Regions from separate parts of the Fusibacter sp. QWL-12 genome, predicted to be linked through region 1. Evidence: riboswitches for the same ligand, from Rfam matches in the RefSeq annotation. Region 1 holds a riboswitch; the other holds the start of a gene.
What was found. Region 1 has a riboswitch for FMN ahead of AC4PID_RS06050 (ECF transporter S component). Riboswitches for the same ligand answer to the same signal wherever they lie in the genome.

Region 1 (5,922 bases):
GCACACTTTAGGGCATTAACTTATAAGAAACTGTAAATATTTTGTGACTCGAAATATTTGAGTGGCGAAAAAATAAATGCTATAATGGTTTTAGCACATAAATAGGGGGCAGTATGGATTTTTTGCAGAAGAGAGAAATGATACTTAAAGGGGATATGAAAAAAGTGATTTTAACTTTATCACTTCCGATTATGCTCAATAACTTTATTCATACCATTTACAACTTAACAGATACTTATTTTGTTTCAAAAATTCCAGGAAATGCCGTTGCAGGCATTCAGTTCGTATGGCCGTTAATCTTTTTAATCATGTCTTTTGGGATTGGTATGGCCGTTGCAACTTCTTCGATTATTGCGCAGTATATTGGAGCGCACATGCAGGAAAAGGCAAAGCAAACGGCTGGTCAAGCGATATTTTTAATGTTAGGTTTATCCATTGTATCCGGAATTGTTGGTTTTTTCTTTGCGCCGATGATCATTAAGGCAATGGGAGCGACAGGTGAGCTGTATGACAACTCATATGCTTATTTGAGTATCATGTTTTTAGGTATGCCGGCAACATTTTTACTCAATGCGTATAATGCAATTAAACAAGGGCAGGGAGATACAGTATCTCCTCTGATTATTGGTGCTCTGTCAGTTGGGACAAATATTATATTAGATCCGATTTTTATATTTGTTCTCGATATGGGAGTTCAGGGTGCAGCGCTTGCAACTGTAATTGCGACGGGTATTTTTGCGGTGTACGGCATTATTACAACGTTTAGCTCAAAACAAAGCCTGCAATTGACGTTTTCACATCTGAAATATAACAAAGAAATTTTGTCAAAGATCATCAGCATAGGCTTTCCATCATCTGCGGGTCAAGCAACTACGGCTTTTGGCTTCACGATATTGAACGTATTTCTAGTTTCTTTCGGAGACATTACACTTACTGCGTTTGCAGTTGGTAATAGAATCAGTTCATTGATCATGATGCCCGCCATGGGGATTGGTAGCGCACTGGCCACGATAGTGGGTCAAAACTTAGGAGCGGACAATGTTGGTAGAGCAAAGCTAGCAGTTCGAAATAGCACGTATTTATCAACCGCTTTTTTAGTGATCGGTGGCTTGATTATGCTTCCTTTTTCAAGACAAATCGTTTCTGCTTTCAGCAATGATCCTGAAGTGATCATCAGCGGAACGAATTACCTTAAAATGATCATATACTCTATTCCGTTGATGGGTTTCTTTCAAATTTTAGTGGGAACATTCCAAGGCTCTGGTCATACCGTATCTGCGATGATTTTAATGATGGGTAGATTATGGGGCTTGAGAATTCCAATGGTATTTGCCCTCAGTCATTTGGATGGCTTTGGGCCGGATTCGATCTGGTGGGCGATGATACTCTCCAACCTAATCACGTGTTTAATTGGCCTAGGGATATACAGTACAGGGCGCTGGCAGCATAAAATTATTAAGCAAAAGAAATCTTTGGTGGATGAATTTGCTGTGTGAAGTCGTTGACAAATTGAATCGAGTTGTTTATACTCTAAGTATAAAGAATCTTCAGGGCGGGGTGTAAGTCCCCACCGGCGGTAAAGCCCGCGAACCGAAAGGTTGATCTGGTGTAATTCCAGAGCCGACAGTTATAGTCTGGATGGAAGAAGAGGTTTATGTTTGATGTGTATGCATTTACCCCTGAAGTCTAGCTTTAGGGGTATTTTTTTTATAAGCACTGCTTTAAACAGCAAACAAATACCCTGAAGCCCCACACACAATTGGTCGGTAATCCGACGACAATCATTAGGAGGTTTTAGAAATGGTGACAACAACTAAAAAGAAACTCAATGTATCAACAATGACAAAAGTAGCAATGTTAAGTGTAATCGCATTTGTATTAATGCAACTTGAATTATTAATTCCGATTTTCCCAGCATTTTTAAAAATTGATGTGAGTGATTTACCAGCATTAATTGGCGCTTTTGCACTTGGACCATTTGCGGGTGTTGCAATTGAAGCAGTTAAAAATATTTTGCACTTATTACAAACGACAACCGGTGGTGTTGGCGAACTTGCTAATTTTGTAATCGGTTCTGCAATCATCGTTCCAGCAGCACTCATCTACAAAAAAAATAAATCAAAAAAATCAGCGATTATCGGTTTGGCTATAGGTACAATTGCAATGGCAATAACCGGTGCACTTGCTAACTACTTCGTCTTAATTCCATTTTATACAGCTTTCATGCCAATAGATGCAATCGTAGGAATGGGTACTGCTGTAAACCATAATATTAATTCGGTATGGGATTTGGTTTTACTTGGCATTTTACCTTTTAACTTATTTAAAGGTGCAGTTCTTTCCGTTTTAACTTTAATTCTTTATAAACACTTATCACCAATCCTTCACAAAGGGATGTAATCAGTAGAAAACAATAATAAAGCCTGTCTAAATTCCAAAATGGAGATTTAGCCAGGCTTTTCTTTTTTTAAGACTTATACTGTTTTGTTAAAGCAAATGGATTTAAGCGTTTCTTCTTAGATTTGCCATCATTCTAGCGAGTCCGCCACCATTTTCTAAGTTAGTAAAGCCATAAGCTTTAAGAATTTGAACGGCATAAGCACTTCTTGCTCCAGAGGCACAATAGAGTGTGATTTGACGATCTGAACTACCCAAATCATCAACTTGAGATTCGAGCTCATCAAGAGGAATGTTGATTGCTCCAGGATAAGCACCATAAGCAAACTCTTCTTCTGTTCTTACGTCGATAATGATCGGTTCGTTTGTTGCTTCCTTTTTCGTTTCAACGACGACTGCTTCATTTTCAACGGTTGCGTTTTCAGCTGCTTCACCAAGCGTCTTCGTTTCAGGAGCTGGCAGTTTGAGTTCAAAGTTTGCAGGTGATAAAGCTCTAACATAATTTGAGAGACTGATGAAACCACCGCTTACGTTGATGACGTTTGTGAATCCAGCACCAACGAGTGTTCTAAGGGCTTGATGACCTTTCTTACCAGTTTGATCATAAAGTAAAATTAAGCTGTTTGGATCGAGTGTTGCAAGAGAGCTAGATAATACTTCTAATGGTAGGTTGATAGCGCTTTCAACATGTGCCTTTTCATATGAGAAAACATCTCTCAAATCGATCCAAGTTGCTTTTTTACCCTCTAGGAAAGCGTCTAATTCACTAATTGTCAAAGCAGGTGAGAAACCTGACATTCTGTTTTCAGCAACATAAGATGCCATATTGATTGCATCATTTGCATTGCCAAGTGGTGGTGAGTATGCAAAATCAACATCTGACAAATCAGATACTGTAAGCTTAGAAGCGATCGCTGTCGCTAAAACGTCAAGTCTTCTATCTGCGCCTTCATAACCAGCGGTTTGTCCGCCAATGATGGTACCTGTTTCTTTATCGTATACGACGAGGACGGTTACCATTTCAGCACCAGGATAATAAGAAGTATGGTGCTCTTTATGAACGACGATGGCATCTGCGTTAATTCCCTCAGCTCTTGCAGCTTTAAGAGATAAACCAGTTGTACCAGCAACTGCTTCAAATACTCTTACAATTGATGTACCGATACTACCTTTATACTCGTGTTTCTTACCAAATGCATTTTCAGCAGCAATTCTGCCTTGTCTGTTTGCAGGTCCTGCTAATGGAATTCTTACCTTTTTGCCAAGAACTCTGTGCTCGAGTTCAATCATATCCCCAGCAGCATAGATACTGTCATCGCTTGTTTTTAAAGTTGAATCAACCAGTAATCCGCCAGCTTCACCAAGAGCTAAACCTGATTCTTGAGCAAGCTTTAAGGTAGGTCTAACGCCGATTGACATTAAAACCATATCCGCTTCTACGGTTGTACCATCTTTCAAGATGACATTTGATTTGCCAACTTCAGCTAAAGCTTTGTTTGTATATAATGAAACGCCATATGCCATTAACTCTTCTTGAATAAATCCAGCGATTTCAGCTTCCATGATTCCCATAACATGTGGCATCATTTCGATAACAGAAACCTTCATCCCTCTTTTAGCAAGTGCTTCAGTCATTTCAAGACCGATAAATCCGCCTCCAACAACAACTGCCGTTTTAGGATTTTTATCTGTAATAAATGAGTTGATTCGATCCATATCGTCTAGAGTCCAAAGTTGGAAAACATGATCTTGATCTGCACCGGGAAGTGGTGGTGCAATCGGCTTGCCACCTTGTGCTAAGATAAGTTTCGTATACTCAAAGCTTCTTTTTTCGCCAGTTTTAGCATTTAAAGTATGAACGACTTTGTTTGCTCTGTCAATTTCAGTTGCAGCAGTGAAGATGTGCACATCTGTGTTGTATTGTTCTTTAAAACTTTCTGGACTTTGTAGGATCAATTTTGATCTGTTCTTAATATCGCCACCGATATAGTAAGGAAGCCCACAGTTTGCAAAAGAAATATCAGCGCCTGCTTCTAAAATAGTAATTTGAGCGTCTGCTGAAAGTCTTCTCGCTTTAGCTGCTGCTGTAGCGCCTGCAGCGACACCACCAATAATAACGATTTTCTCCATTTTTCACCTCTTATAATGTATTAAATAGGGGAACCTCATAATAAAGAGCGTTCCGTAATTTTACAAACACCCCCCTACCTAGGGGGTCTATTTCATTTTATAGGCATTTATTTCTAATGTCAATCTATAAAAAATGAACAAATATTTAAGAAACCGAAAAAAAAAATCTTTTTATTGCAATAATAAATAAAGCTTGCTTGTTGGTATGGATTTGCTAAACTATTAAGGGGCACGAAATATCGAGGTGACTGATGCGATTGATGACGGAAGAACAGAAAAAAATAAGATGGCAAATCCTAACTTTCTTAATACCCATTTTGATTTCAAGTATCCTAGAAATGTTAGTGGGCATCGTTTCGATGAAGCTAATAGGTGACCTTGGATCTGAGTCCATCGGGGCTATGGGTCTGAGTACACGGGTAAGAGGGATTATCTGGGCAGTTTACAAGGGAATCGCAATTGGTGTTCAAGTTGTCGTTGCACAAGCCTATGGCGCAAACAATCCAGATAGAATCAGACGTGCATTATCTCAAACCATAGGATCAATTTTTTTAATTTCAATGTTGTTTTTATCCTCTATGCTAATCGTACCACAGTTTTGGTTAGGTACATTGTTTGGTGCAAAAGGCAGCTTGCTTGAAACGGGTATAAAGGTTCTTCGAGTAGTGGGATGTGGTATGCCGTTCCTTGGAATCGTCCTAATCATATCAGGAGGACTTCAAGGCAAAGGGGACGCTAAAACGCCTATGATGATCAGTGGCCTTATGAACGTCCTAAACGCTTTGTTTGGTGCTGTTTTGGTATATGGGTTGTTTGGTATGCCTGAGTTAGGACTTATGGGAGCTGCATATGGACTTGCACTGTCGCAATTTGTAGCTGCGATTTTCGCTTTGTACTTAACTTTAAGAAAATCTGGCATATTATCAGGTGTAAGGATAAAGGCATTCTTTAATTTCAGTAAAGATATTATGACTTCTGTTTATAATACTGGTGTGCCAAGTGCAATTGAATCTCTGTTTTGGCAACTGAGTTCTATTCTGCTTATTAGAGCAATTCTAACCTATGGGGAAGATCCGTATGCAGCCTATCAGCTTGGATTACAGGCAGAGAGTGTCGCATACATGCCTGCTGCGGGATTTCAAATAGCAGCGACGGCGTTTATTGGACGCTATTTAGGTGCTAAGCAGCCTGAGGTCGCAAAAAAGTATTTGAAGGAGATCTTATTAGGAGCCATCATAATATCTATGATTGGTGGTGGTATGTTAGTCGCCTTCCCAACCGTCTTACTGGGATTTATGACACCTGATGCAAAGCTGATTGAGATTGGGAGCTTTTACTTATTGGTGTGCGGTCTGGCACAAGTGCCTCAAAATATTGCAGGCGTATTAGGTGGTG
Region 2 (5,922 bases), 730 kb from region 1:
GCAACGCCTTTAGCGACTTCATTTGAAACAAACTCAAAATGTGGTGTCGCACCTCGAATGACAGCACCCAGACAGATAATAGCATCGTACTTGTTCGTCATAGCCAGTCTTTTTGCTGCAAGAGGGATTTCATAAGCGCCTGGTACCCACGCCACATCGATTGCATCCACATCTACACCATGTCGGATGAGCGTATCCTTTGCACCTTCAAGAAGTTTACTCCCAATAAACTCGTTGAATCTGCCAACGATAATTCCAAATTTTTTCCCAGTTCCTATTAAATTCGCACTAAATATCATATTTTGTTCTCCTCCATGTTATATAGATGTTGCATCTTATCCTGCTTGGTTTTTAAATACTTGAAGTTCTTATCATTGTGAGACATAACGATTGGAACGCGACCAACCACTTCAAGTCCATGACCTTCTATGCCAGTTAATTTCAACGGATTATTGGTCATTAGCTCAATTTTACGTAAACCCAAATTGTATAAAATTTGTGCACCAATGCCATAATCTCTTAGATCCTCGGCAAATCCCAATGCCAGGTTTGCTTCCACAGTATCAAGTCCTTGATCCTGAAGGGCGTATGCTCTTATTTTGTTCAGTAGGCCTATTCCTCTTCCCTCCTGACGCATGTAGAGCAGCACACCTTTACCTTTTTTTTCGATGGCTTCAAGTGCGTGAGCTAATTGATCACCACAGTCACATCTTAATGAACCAAACGCATCTCCTGTAAGGCACTCTGAATGTACACGAACCATTACGACATCATCTGGACCTATCTCTCCTTTAACTAAAGCAACATGGTGCTCATGCGTCAAAAGATTCTCATATCCTACCATTGTGAACTCACCATATTTCGTCGGCATTTTGGCAGCAGAAATCTGTCTTACATGAGATTCAGTTCGTTTTCTATATTCGATTAAATCCTTAATCGTCACCATAATTAACTGATGCTTATCGCAGAATTTCACTAAATCTGGAACGCGAGCCATCGTGCCATCGTCGTTCATGATTTCACAGATGACACCAGCTGGCTCCAGTCCTGCAAGTCTTGCAAAATCAACTGCAGCTTCGGTATGTCCAGCTCTTCTTAGCACGCCACCTTCTTTTGCATGAAGTGGAAAAATGTGTCCTGGCCTCGTAAAATCAGCTGGTTTGCTATTTTGATCTAGAAGCGCTCTTAACGTTTCAGAACGCTCATAGGCAGATATGCCTGTGGTTGAAGTTTTAACATCCACAGAAACTGTAAATCCAGTTGCTTTTGGATCTGTATTGTTGACGACCATTGGATGGAGATCAAGACGCTCGATAGCCTCTGTAACCATAGGTGCACAGATAAGCCCTCTACCATGTGTCGCCATAAAGTTGACCGCTTGTGGTGTGACATGTTCCATCGCCATCAATAAATCGCCTTCATTCTCTCTATCCTCATCGTCTACGACAACGATCATTTTTCCCAACTTAATTTGGGCAATTGCTTCTTCTATTTTGCTAAACATAATGATCTCCTATAAAAAACCTGTTCTACTTAAAAAGTCCATGTCTACACTTGATGTTTGTGACGATTTACCTAACAGTCTTTCAACATATTTTCCAATTACATCACTTTCAATGTTCACAACGTCACCTGTTTTTAAAAATGATAGTGTTGTCATTTTCGACGTGTGTGGAATGATAGAGACGACGACACTATCATGGTTCAGCTTTTGTATGGTCAGACTAATCCCATCTACAGCTATGGAGCCTTTTTCAATCATCCGAGCAATTAATGCCTCGTTTATCATAATCGTGTAAAGAGTTGCATTTCCGTGCTTCTGAACATTTGAAATCCTACCGATTGCATCGACATGTCCAGTTACAAGATGTCCATCCAATCTATCTTTCAAGGTCATTGCACGTTCTAAATTAACCCTACTGCCGATACTTAATAAATTTAGGTTCGTCGATGCAAAGGTAATCGGCATGACATCTGTGGTATATTGATTGCCCATAATCGCAGTAACCGTTAGGCAGACCCCATTTGTAGAGATACTGTCGCCCACTTTTATAAAAGATGCAATTTCTGGCGCTTCAATGGTTAATATGGCACTCTCAGAGGTCTTTTTTATGCTGTTTACCCTTCCCATCGTTTCAATCAGCCCTGTGAACATGATTGACCACCTTTCCTTTAATGCATAGATCTGTTCCAGACATTTCATAATTTAAATCAACCAATTCTATTGCCTCTGATATGTTTTCGATGCCAATACCCGATACTGGTGACTTAGCAGCTTCTCCACCGAAAATTTTAGGAGCAATAAAAAATAATACTTCATCTACATTGCCGCTTCTTAATAAGCTATCGTTTAGTGTACCGCCACCTTCAAGTAAGATACTGCAGATGTTTAGCTCACCTAAGCGTTTCATCATTGCATCCATGCAAACTTTATCCTGATTACAGCCTTTGGCATTATTTTGATTAACAATTTCGACTTTTATAGCTGCACGTAATAACGCGTCTCTTTTTTTAGCTTCAATTTGATCCGTGGTCACTAAAATGGTTTTATAATCTCTCGCAGTCTTTACGATCTGAGAGTCTAGTGGCAATTTACCTTTTGAATCGACGATAATGCGAATAGGATGTGACGGCGTCTCGTAGATACGAGTGTTCAGCATCGGATCATCTGATAAAACCGTACCGATCCCAACCATAATCGCATGAAAATCCTGTCTCAGTTCATGCACCTTATTCCTCGAAGCTTCGCATGTTATCCACTGACTCTTACCTGTCTTAGTGGCTATTTTTCCGTCTAGAGTCATCGCCGATTTCAGTAAGACATAAGGTTTTTGAGTTTCTACGAGCTTTATAAATCCTGGATTCAATTCTCGACACTGGGCTTCAAGTACGTTTAAAGTCACCTCAATCCCATTACTTCTTAGTTTTTCAATGCTTTTCCCAGCCACCTTTGGATTGGGGTCAACCATGCCAATGACAACTCTTTTAAAGCCCTGTCTGATGATTTCATCTACACAAGGGGGTGTCTTGCCGTAGTGAAAGCAAGGTTCTAATGTGACGTAAAGTGTGGCAGCTTCACATGATTCACTTGCTGAACGAATGGCGATGATTTCTGCATGTGGCTCACCATATCTTTGATGATAGCCTTCGCCAATTTTGCGGTTATCCTTTACAATAACCGCCCCTACCTTGGGGTTTGGATTGACATGTCCACTGCCTAGCCGCGCTAAAGCAATGGCTTGATTCATCCAATTTTGATCCATTTTAACCTCCTTATTAATTAATATTGAGGTCTTCAGGTATAATTCATAAAACACATTAAATAAGTTCTCGGATAATAAAATCTCAACTTTTGATGAGCTATGCAACTCTTTAAGGATAAAAAAAGGCTCTGAAAGTATAAAAATACCTTCAGAGCCATGCTCATCGAAAAAAGTACAGACCAAAAAAATAGATAGCCTACCGATACACTCTTCTCCCATCCAGACTATACTGTCGGTCTTGGAATTACACCAAGTCAGCCGTTAGGCTCGCGGACTATCACCGCCGGTCGGGAATTACACCCTGCCCTGAAGATTATTCAATTCATCGTTAGGATAACACATCGATATATATTTGTCAAAGTTAAGATTTATTAATTTTTAATGGTAAAATCCAAGCTGTTATTTGGACATGAGGTTACACAAGCCATGCATTTAGAACAGCTATAAGCTGTACTAGAATCCTTCTTATCAGCTTTATATAGGCTCATCTCTGGATTGATCGAGGAAATGTAACAAGCTTTATCACAAAGACCGCATGAGGTACAGGTGCTTTTATTTCTTCGAATTCTAAAGAGTGAAAATTTATTTAAAAACCCTTGTATCCATGCCACAGGACACCCTAATTTATAATAATTATACATTTGTACTTTGGTTTGTTCTGACGACATATTTTTAGTCATAAACTCCATCATTAGCCCTATTGGACACATCCATTTGCAAAATACCTTACCCAATAAAGCACCGAGGATAATGCCTACACCAAGAATGATTAAAATGCCCTTGGGATGCGCCAAAAACAAGTAAAGTGTAATGCCACCAAAAAGATATTGAAAACTCCTTCTATACTTCGCCAATCGTTTCACCATAACTTTATGCCTCCTAAAATTTAGACCCCCTGTACAGGGGGTCTAAATCAGTATAGCATGTTTTTAAGTTCATTTAAATCAAAAAAAATACTTTAGATTACTAAAACCACTCCACTCTGTTTCTTCCGTTTTCTTTCGCAGAATAAAGCGCTTGATCCGCATTTTTAAATGCATTTGTAAACGATAACTCCGAAGTATCTAGAACTTGAGTGATTCCAGAGCTCACAGTCATTGTAATCGCTTTTCCATCAACATAAATTTCGGCTTGTTCTATTCTGAGTCGTAATCCTTCCATTAATTCATGACTGGATACCTTATCTTTTTCGGTAAATAAGAATACGAACTCCTCTCCACCCCATCTGGCATAGATAGCGTCCTCTTGTATACTTTTTCTTATTAGATCAGCAACTTGTTCTAAGACGAGATCACCTGTTTTGTGACCATACTGATCATTGATGGTTTTAAAGTGATCGATGTCCATAATACCAAGGAAGATAGCACTTTTAGAAAGCGAGGTTACATTTATCACGTTCTCTTTTAGAATAGTTTCAAAATATCTACGATTATAAAGCCCGGTTAAAAAATCATAATTTGAAATGTATTCTAATTTTTTATTAATTTCCTCTAAGACCATATTTTTAACGATATGATCCAAGTGATTTTCGTAGGTGATTTTAGAAATAAATAATACGCATAGATAAAACATCGTTCCATTAACGAATACATCCATGAGCATATTTGTATCCTCTTGAAAGTAAAAGCTAAGCGTTAAAAACAGAACCTGTGGTATGGTGTAGACGATAAAATTATTCGGTGATTTAATTAATACGGCTATCCCAACTACGATAAAAATCGTAATATACGATGTGAAGTTGCCCAGTGTGAGTTGGTCTAGTACACCTATAAAGGCCATCCATATCATGCCAGATAATACGATTGCTTCTGATAGATAATTATACAATCGACTGGTAAGCTTGTTTTTAAAACGGTTTAATAAAACCAGTACCGTCAGGCTCGTCATAAGAATAAGAGAATGAAATACTAGATAAAGCAAACTAATGTTATAATCACCCGACTGGCTCATAATATTAGGAATATCGTTAAAAATGATTAACATCAGCTCTAAAAAAGCAGTTAATATACTGAAAATCAACAACCTTTTATTATTTGTCCTGATTAATTCTATCTTTACTTGATTTTGTTGCTCTGGGCTTAACTCATTTAATTCTCTTATAGATTCATTGCTAAATATGCGTTTGAACATTTGAGCCTCATTTCAGTGAAAGTTTTTAATATCCATCTAATAGATTTAACCCAATTTATTATAACATAATCAATTTCTTTAGCTAAAATAAAAATCCTAAGGCATCGAACCTTCAGATTTTACATCAAGTTCCTTGCTGCTAAATAAAAAAGGAGCTATGATTTAGCTCCTCAACACCTATCGGTATGCTTCTAGTTTACTTTGATTAAGACTGTTTTGGTTGGTCTGAATTTGCCTGTTTCAGTTCACAACAGTTTATGCCACCCTCACCATAGTTTGTTTTATTTTGTTCGGCAAGTGATTCTAAAAAATGTTGCCATGAAGCTTTGATTTTCTTAAACATGATGCACTCCTTTCAAATCGTTTTAAGCGGTAGTCTTACAATAAACCGACTGCCAAGACTTGACTCGCTTTCAACCTCTATGCTACCACCATGTGCTAATACGATTGATTTCGCAATGGTCAAACCTATTCCAGCGCCACCTGTTCGTCGATTTCTGGATTTATCTGTCCTATAAAACCTTTCAAA

Region 2: another riboswitch for FMN. It lies ahead of ribD (bifunctional diaminohydroxyphosphoribosylaminopyrimidine deaminase/5-amino-6-(5-phosphoribosylamino)uracil reductase RibD); the one in region 1 lies ahead of AC4PID_RS06050 (ECF transporter S component).

What each region holds. Positions count from the first base shown of each region.
Region 1 is NZ_CM178745.1:1,165,644-1,171,565, reverse strand. It holds gene AC4PID_RS06055 (MATE family efflux transporter) at 114-1,496, shown strand; FMN riboswitch at 1,540-1,654, shown strand; gene AC4PID_RS06050 (ECF transporter S component) at 1,801-2,400, shown strand; gene AC4PID_RS06045 (FAD-dependent oxidoreductase) at 2,503-4,527, opposite strand; gene AC4PID_RS06040 (MATE family efflux transporter) at 4,779-5,922, shown strand, end outside.
Region 2 is NZ_CM178745.1:1,896,363-1,902,284, reverse strand. It holds gene ribH (6,7-dimethyl-8-ribityllumazine synthase) at 1-299, opposite strand, end outside; gene AC4PID_RS09305 (bifunctional 3,4-dihydroxy-2-butanone-4-phosphate synthase/GTP cyclohydrolase II) at 296-1,504, opposite strand; gene AC4PID_RS09300 (riboflavin synthase) at 1,514-2,155, opposite strand; gene ribD (bifunctional diaminohydroxyphosphoribosylaminopyrimidine deaminase/5-amino-6-(5-phosphoribosylamino)uracil reductase RibD) at 2,136-3,263, opposite strand; FMN riboswitch at 3,467-3,581, opposite strand; gene AC4PID_RS09290 (4Fe-4S binding protein) at 3,635-4,129, opposite strand; gene AC4PID_RS09285 (GGDEF domain-containing protein) at 4,230-5,393, opposite strand; gene AC4PID_RS09280 (LDCC motif putative metal-binding protein) at 5,599-5,736, opposite strand; gene AC4PID_RS09275 (sensor histidine kinase) at 5,749-5,922, opposite strand, start outside.